2 regions of the Allobosea sp. ANAM02 genome follow, and region 2 is predicted to be linked to the other one. Evidence: predicted binding sites of a transcription regulator. Region 2 holds the regulator's gene; the other holds the start of a gene.
The links. The regulator PhoB, encoded in region 2, activates phosphate uptake and scavenging genes when phosphate is short. The targets are predictions, from matches to a motif close to TGTCATNNANCTGTCAT.
Positions count from the first base shown of each region.

Region 1: the regulator PhoB is predicted to act here: its motif matches at 1,822-1,838, upstream of ugpB (sn-glycerol-3-phosphate ABC transporter substrate-binding protein UgpB).

Region 1 is NZ_AP022848.1:153,470-157,678, forward strand. Features, by position in the region: gene ugpA (sn-glycerol-3-phosphate ABC transporter permease UgpA) at 1-280, opposite strand, end outside; gene ugpB (sn-glycerol-3-phosphate ABC transporter substrate-binding protein UgpB) at 412-1,731, opposite strand; gene OCUBac02_RS00760 (fumarylacetoacetate hydrolase family protein) at 1,936-3,114, shown strand; gene OCUBac02_RS00765 (hypothetical protein) at 3,272-4,209, shown strand, end outside.
Region 2 is NZ_AP022848.1:1,352,189-1,356,397, forward strand. Features, by position in the region: gene pstB (phosphate ABC transporter ATP-binding protein PstB) at 1-296, shown strand, start outside; gene phoU (phosphate signaling complex protein PhoU) at 374-1,093, shown strand; gene phoB (phosphate regulon transcriptional regulator PhoB) at 1,243-1,950, shown strand; gene OCUBac02_RS06530 (SpoIIAA family protein) at 1,954-2,340, opposite strand; gene OCUBac02_RS06535 (amino acid ABC transporter ATP-binding protein) at 2,451-3,200, shown strand; gene zapE (cell division protein ZapE) at 3,295-4,209, shown strand, end outside.

The DNA of each region.
Region 1 (4,209 bases), 1.2 Mb from region 2:
CGGCGAAGAGCAGCGCGATCGAGAGCGAGAACACGCAGACGAAGGTCGAGAACACCGCCGTGTTGATGAAGGCCTTGAGATAGCCGGGGTCGGCGAAGAGCATCTGGTAGTTCTCGAACCAGACGAACTGCGTCGAGGTGCCGAAGGCATCCTCCAGCAGGAAGCTCTGCCAGACTGCCTGGCTCGCGGGCCAGTAGAAGAACACGATGGTGATGGCGAGCTGCGGCAGAAGCAGCAGGAAGGGGATCGTCAGCCCCTTGAAATACGCGTTCTTCTGCATGCGTGGCCTTGCAAATCGGTCATCCCGGGCGACCGGAGGGAGACCCGGGATCCATGCCTGAACCGTTCCGGCATGGATCCCGGGTCTTCGCTGCGCTAAGCCCGGGATGACATAGCGCGTTTAAGAACGGCTCAGCGGGCCGCGGTACGCTCGAACTGGCGCAGCATCTGGTTGCCGCGCTCGGCCGCCGCGTCCAGCGCCGCCTGCGGCGACTTCTGGCCGTTCAGCGCCGCCTCCAGCTCTTCCGACCAGATATCGCGGATCTGGACGAGGCTGCCATAGCGCAGGCCCTTCGAATTGTCGGTCGGCGCCTTGTTGGTCAGCTCAAGGATCGGGGTCTCGAGATAGGGCTTGTCCTTGTAGAAGCCGGACGCCTTGACCTTCTCGTAGGCCGCCTTGGTGATCGGCAGGTAGCCCGACTCGGTGTGCAGCTTCACCTGGCGGTCGACATTCGACAGGAAGGTGAAGAACTTGGCGACGCCCTTGTACTCGTCGGCCTTCTTGCCGCCCATCACCCAGAGCGAGGCACCGCCGATGATGGAGTTCTGCGGGGCGCCCTGCACGTCCGGATAATACGGCATCGGCGCATTGCCCCAGTCGAACTTGGCGTTCGCGCGGACGTTGCCGAAGAAGCCCGAGGAGGTCAGGAAGATGGGGCATTCGCCCGAGGTGAAGCGGCCTTCGCCATTGTTGGTGCGGCCGGAATAGTCGTAGGTCTTGTCCTTCTGCAGCTCGACCAGGTTGGTCCAGTGCTTCAGGAAGGCCGGGCTCTTGTTGAAGTTCAGCACGGCGTCGAAGCCGGCCATGCCGTTGACCTTGGTCGAGAGCGGCACGTTATGCCAGGCGCCGAACTGCTCGATATTGGCCCAGGTCGCCCAGGCGTTCGAGACGCCGCACTTGTCGTAGCCGGCAGCCTTCAGCTTCTTGGCGGCCTCGAAGGTCTCGGGCCAGGTCTTCGGCGGCTTGGCCGGGTCGAGGCCCGCCTTCTTGAAGGCGTCCTTGTTGTACCACATCACCATCGACGAGGAGTTGAACGGCATCGAGAGCATCTCGCCCTTGGCCGTCGAGTAATAGCCGGTGATGGCGGGCAGATAAGCGTTCGGATCGAACTTCTCGCCGGCTTCCTTCATGACCTCGTGAACCGGCTTGATCGCGCCCTTGGCCGACATCATCGTGCCGGTGCCGACCTCGAAGACCTGCAGGATATGCGGCGCCTGGCCGGCGCGGAAGGCGGCGATGCCGGCGTTCAGCGTGTCGGGATAGGAACCCTTGTAGACGGGGACGACCTTGTAGTCCTTCTGCGAGGCGTTGAAATCCTCGGTGAGCTTGACGACGACGTCGTTGTTGGCGCCGGTCAGCGCGTGCCACCACTGGATCTCGGTCTGCGCGAGAGCGGGCGAGGCACCGGCGAGCGCAAAGGCCGCGATCGACATCAGGATACGCGATTTCATGGTCATGGAGTGTCTCCCTTCCGCGGGCGGGCGCCGCCGCGGTTCTTGTCGTTGGTGCGCAAGCTAGCATGTAGCGCAGGCGACATTTCAATGACAAATCGATGACACCCGACGCAATCCGCCTATGGTCTGGGTCCGGCTTGCGCCATTGCGCAGAACGGGGTGTTCTCCGTCTCCCGACGATTTCCTTTCCGGACCGGTGCCATGCCTGATTTCACGCTTTCCGTCGCCGCGGCCCTGCCAGCGGATGCCGAGGCCGCCACGCTTCTCGGTCGCGTCTGGCGGCCCGATCTCGGCGGGCCCTCCGTCGTGACGCTGCGCGACGGGCAGATCGTCGACGTGACCCGGAGCTTCCCGACCAGCCGCGACCTCTGCGAGAACGCCGACCCGGCCGCCGCGCTGCGCGCAGCCCAAGGCGAGGCGATCGGCTCGCTCGCCGAGATTCTCGCCAACACGCCTGTGGACGGCCGCGACCCGCAGCGCCCCTGGCTCCTCTCGCCACTCGACCTGCAGGCGGTGAAGGCGGCCGGCGTCACCTTCGCGGTCTCGATGCTGGAGCGCGTCATCGAGGAGAAGGCGCGCGGCAACCCCGCCGCCGCCGCGACGATCCGCGAGGAGATCGGCAAGCTGATCGGCGACGACCTCTCCAAGCTGAAGCCCGGCTCGCCCGAGGCGATGCATCTCAAGGACGTTCTGATCAAGCAGGGCGCCTGGAGCCAGTATCTCGAAGTCGGGATCGGGCCGGATGCCGAGATCTTCACCAAGGCCCCGCCGATGTCGACGGTCGGCACCGGAGCGGATGCCGGCCTGCACCCGGCCTCGAGCTGGAACAATCCGGAGCCCGAGATCGTGCTGATCGTCGCCTCGGACGGACGAATCGTCGGCGCCACGCTCGGCAACGACGTCAACCTGCGCGATGTCGAGGGCCGCTCGGCGCTGCTGCTCGGCAAGGCCAAGGACAACAATGCCGCCGCCGCGGTCGGCCCCTTCATCCGCCTGTTCGATGCCGGCTTCACGCTCGACCATATCCGCCGGACCACTGTGACGCTGACGGTCGAGGGCGAGGACGGCTTCCGGCTGGAGGGCTCCTCCTCGATCGCCAGGATCAGCCGCGATCCGGCCGATCTCGCGGCGCAGATGATCGGTCCGCATCATCAGTACCCGGACGGGGCGGCGCTCTATCTCGGCACCATGTTCGCGCCGATCAAGGATCGCGACGCGCCGGGCGGCGGCTTCACCCATAAATACGGGGATATCGTCACGATCGCCGCGCCCGAGCTCGGCAGCCTCGTCAACCGCATGAAGCGCACGGATGAATGCGCGCCCTGGACCTATGGCGCCTCGCATCTGATGCGCCATCTGGCCGGGCGCGGACTGCTCTGAGCGAGCGCCGGGACGGGTAAGCCAAAGCGTAACCACGTCTCGAATCTGCAGCTTTCGACCCGGGGTTCTTGCCGAAATCCGGCGAGAACCCGCCTTTGCGTCAGGCTGCTGGTAAGTTTTTTCTGCGACAGAGCGGGCTGGACCAGGAGGGTTCGGCGTGGCGATGAGCGAGATCGGGAGACGGAACTCCCAGGTCGACACCAAGAATGTCGGTGGCAAAGGGGCGGTGGCGCGGATGGCTGGCTCGCCTTCCGCCTGGATCCTGGCCTTCGCCATGGCGGCCGTTGCCGGCCTGATCCTGCCGCTGCGCCTGCCGCTCGGGCCGAATGCCTGGGATACGGTGGTCTATCTCGACGCGATCCAGCGCATCGGGCTCGGCCAGGTGCCGACCATCGACTTCTTCGCGCCGATCGGCCCGCTCGGCTTCTATCTGGCCGCGGCGCTCGACATCCTCTTCCCGAACGCCCAGCCGATGCTGCTGATCAACTGGGCGCTGCTGCCGGTCATGCTGCCGGTGCTGGCCCTGATCGCCGGCGAGGTCTCGCGCCGCTCCCGCCCGCGGGCGCTCGCGCTCGTCCTGCCTTTCCTGCTGTTCTCGGCACTACCGATCAACCTGCACGGGCTCTACCCTTCGCCCGGCTTCGATGGCTACGGCTTCTATAATCGCCATGTCGCGCTGCTACTCTATCTCCTGATCGCCACGCTGATCTTCGTGCAGCGGCGCGGTTTGCAGATCGGGCTCGTGGCCGCGCTGATGCTGGTGCTCTTCCTCACCAAGGTCACCGGCGCGGTCTCCGGCACGCTGCTCGTCGGCTACGCCGTGCTCAGCGGTCGGATGGGCTTCCGCGATGCGCTCGCCGCCGCCGGCATCGTTATCCTCGCGCTGGGCGTTCTGGAGCTCGCGACCGGGCTGAGCTCCGCCTATGTCATCGACATCCTGACCCTGCTCGGGCTCAACACCGGCACGCTGCTGCCGCGTTTCCTGACCGTGGCCTCGGTCAAGTTCAATGTGATCGCGCCGTCGCTCGCCCTGCTCGCCGCGCTCGCCTATGTCTCCTGGCGCGACGGTTTGCCCGCGACGCCCGCCGGCTGGCG
Region 2 (4,209 bases):
AGCGCCTGTGCATCGCGCGCACCATCGCGCAGAAGCCGGAGGTGATCCTGTTCGACGAGCCGACCTCGGCGCTCGACCCGATCTCGACCGGCAAGATCGAGGACCTGCTGGAGCAGCTCAAGAGCGACTTCACCATCGCCATCGTCACGCACAACATGCAGCAGGCGGCGCGCATCTCGCAGTACACGGCCTTCATGTATCTCGGCGAGGTCATCGAGTTTGCGCCGACCAACACGATCTTCATGAACCCCGCCAAGAAGCAGACCCAGGACTACGTCACCGGCCGTTTCGGCTAAGCGGCAATTTTGTTTCGCATCGGCTTACCCGAAAACTGGTTTCCACTTTTCGGGCCGATGCGCCGGAGGACACCCCTATGACCGACCACATCGTCCGCTCCTACGACGCCGATCTCGAAGGCATTCGCCGCAGCCTCGCCGAAATGGGCGGCATGGCCGAACGCATGCTGGGCGATTCCACGGTCGCGCTCGTCCGCCGCGACACCGCGCTCGCCCAGAAGATCATCTCGGCCGACCAGCGCCTCGACAATCTCCAGCGCGAGGTCGAGGAGAAGGCCGTGCTCACCATCGCCCGGCGCCAGCCGCTGGCGCAGGACCTGCGCGAATTGATCTCGGCGATCCGCCTCGCCTCCGATATCGAGCGCGTCGGCGATCTCGCCAAGAACATCGCCAAGCGCGCCGTCGCCATCGCCGGGCAGTTCCAGCCGCCGCATCGCGCGGTCGTCGGGCTCGAGCATATCAGCCGCCTCGTGCAGGCCCAGCTCAAGGACGTGCTCGACGCCTATGCCGCGACCAACGAGCAGAAGGCGCTCGAGGTCTGGCGCCGCGACGACGAGATCGACGCGCTCTACACCTCGCTGTTCCGCGAACTCCTGACCTATATGATGGAAGATCCGCGCAACATCACCTTCTGCACGCATCTGCTGTTCTGCGCCAAGAATATCGAGCGCATCGGCGACCACACCACCAATATCGCCGAGACCATCCATTACCTCGTCACCGGCGATTCCCTCGACGTGAATCGGCCGAAACTCGACACGACCAATATCGAGGTCGAAACGGTGACGGGGAACTGAACGAACACGAAGTGCCGTAGCCTTTCCGTCATTGTCGGGCTTGTCCCGACCATCAACGTCTTCGTCCCGGCAGGTGCCGTTCAAGACGTGGATGCTCGCCACAGGGGCGAGCATGACGGCAGGCTCGAATGACGGACGGAAAAAGAAGCATGGCCGCACGCATCTTGATCGTCGAGGACGAGGAGCCGCTCACCCTGCTGCTGCGCTACAATCTCGAGGCCGAGGGCTTCGAGGTGGACAGCGTCGCGCGCGGGGACGATGCGGAATTGCACCTGCGCGATCACACCCCCGATCTCGTCCTGCTCGACTGGATGCTGCCGGGCCTGTCCGGCATCGAGCTTTGCCGGCGCTTGCGCTCGCGGCGCGATACCGAGCGCGTGCCGATCATCATGCTGACGGCGCGCGGCGAGGAGACCGAGCGTGTGCGCGGGCTCGCCACCGGCGCCGACGACTATGTCGTGAAGCCGTTCTCGCTGCCGGAATTGATCGCGCGTATCCAGGCGCTGTTGCGCCGGGCCAAGCCCGGCCATGTCGCCGGGCTGCTCGCGGCCGGCGACCTCGAACTCGACCGCACGACGCGACGTGTTCGCCGCGCGGGCAGCGAACTCCATCTTGGGCCGACCGAGTTCCGGTTGCTGGAGTTCCTCATGCAGGCGCCGGGCCGGGTCTATTCGCGCGCCCAGCTCCTCGACGCGGTCTGGGGCCGCGACGTCTATATCGACGAGCGGACCGTCGACGTCCATGTCGGGCGCCTGCGCAAGGCGATCACGCCGGGCGACGCCAAGGATCCGCTGCGGACGGTGCGCGGCGCTGGCTATGCCTTCGACGAGACCTTCGCGCGGGGCGGTGCCGCGTAAGCCTCAAGCGTCGGGCCCGCCCTCAATATCGCCGACCCAGCTCAGCGCCTTCTCGTAGTCCTCCGGCTTGAAGGCGCGAACCTTGACGAAGGGGATCGCCGGGTCGAGCAGATCGACGAAGCCGGCGAGCCAGCCCCTGTCTGTGATCACCGCTTCCTTCGGAAAGCGTTTGAGTTCCCAGAGCTTGCCGAGGCTGTAGCGCGCATCCTTCCAGGCGGCGGCCAGCGTCATGTCGGTGAAGTCGGTCATGTCGGCGAGGATGCCGAGCTTCTCGTGGCGGGCGAGCCGGGCATCGATATCGGCCATGATCGCGTCGAGATCCTCGCCGGTCAGCGTTTGCGACAGGCGATAGGCGGCGACATGGTCAGGCGCGGGCAGAATAGTGAGCATGGCTGGTCCTCCTAAAGCGCAAACGCGTGGGCTAGGGGGAGGTTTCGCCGGGCTGGTCTTGCCGCGGATCGGGCGATATGGCCTCCGATGATATTCACGGAGGACGCGGCTTGGGTGCGGCGCAGATCACGAAGGCAGGCGCGGCCGTCGCCATCGCCCATGCCAGCAAGCGCTTCCGCGCTGTGCAGGCGCTGCGCGACGTCTCGCTCGCGATCGGGCCGGGCATGGTCCAGTGCTTCATCGGGCCGGCTGGCGCCGGCAAGTCGACGCTGCTGCGCTGCATCGGCGGGAGCGAGGCCGTCGACGAGGGGACGATCACGATCGATGGGGAGCTGATCGGACGGGAGGGCGCGGGTACGCGCCATGTCATCGGCACGGTCCCGCAGCCCCCCGAGCTGTTCGATCACATGACCGCCTTGCAGCACATCCTCGAGGGGCCGCTCGCGCTGCTGAGACGGTCGCGCCGGGACACCGTCGTGGAGGCGATGGCGGCTCTGGAGCGGGTCGGGCTGGCCGACAGGCGCGATTCCTATCCGAGCGAGCTTTCGGGCGGAGCGCGGCAGCGCCTTGCCATCGCGCGGGCGCTGGCGGCGAAGCCGCGATTGATGCTGCTTGACGAGCCGACGGCGGGGCTCGATCCGGAGGAGGCGGGCGAGGTTCTCGCCATGATGCGGAATTTTGTCGGTTCGGGACTGACCCTGATCGTGGCGACACATGACATCGGCTTCGTGCGGGAGGTCGCCGATGATGTCGCCTTCATGGACACGGGTGAGATCGTCGAACGGGGGCGGCCGGAGGAGCTCATCGCCGCGCCGAAGCAGGCGCGCACGCGCGACTTCCTCGCCACACTCGGGGGATGACGCGGCTTCGCCCGAAACGACCTGTGGGCTTGCGATGCGGGCAGGGCTGCCGTAACCCGGTCAGGTCTCTCTCGGATCGCCAGCGCCCGCCCTTATGTCAGCCTCGATCACCGACCGTTACGCCGCCCTCGTCGAGGCGGGCGCCATCGAGCGCGATCCCGCGCAGGTCGCCGTGGTCAGGAAGCTCCAAGGACTGACCGAGACGCTCGCCGCCCGCCGGCTCGCCCGCAAGGGCAGCGCGCTGGGCTGGCTCTTCGGCAAGAAACCGGACGCGGCGGCGGCGCCGAAGGGGCTCTATGTCTGGGGCTCGGTCGGCCGCGGCAAGACCATGCTGATGGACATGTTCTTCGAAGCCGCGCCGGTGAAGCGCAAGCGCCGCGTGCATTTCCACGAGTTCCTCGCCGACGTGCATGGCCGCATCAACGCCTATCGCCAGAAGATCAAGAGCGGCGAGGTCAAGGATGCCGATCCGATCGCACCGGTGGCCGCCGAGCTGGCGGAAGAAGCCTATCTGCTCTGCTTCGATGAATTCACCGTCACCGACATCGCCGATGCGATGATCCTCGGCCGGCTGTTCACGGCGCTGTTCGCGGCCGGCGTGGTGGTGGTCGCGACCTCGAATGTCGAGCCGTCGCGGCTCTACGATGGCGGGCTCAACCGGGCGCTGTTCCTGCCCTTCATCGAATTGCTGCAGACCAGGGTCGAGGTGCTGAAGCTCGATGCGCGCGCCGATTTCCGGCTGGAGAAGCTGGGCGGCGCACCGGTCTATCATGTCCCGGCCGACGAGAAGGCCAAGGTCGCGCTCGATGCCGCCTTCAAGGCCTTGTCAGGAAAGGCGCAGGGGCAGCGCACGGTGCTCACCGTGCAGGGGCACGATTTCATCCTGCCGCAGGCGGCCGGCAGCGTGGCAAGGGCGAGCTTCGCAGATCTCTGCGCGCAGGCCTATGGCGCCTCCGACTATATCGCGCTGGCGCAGCGCTTCCATACGCTGGTGCTGGACGACATCCCG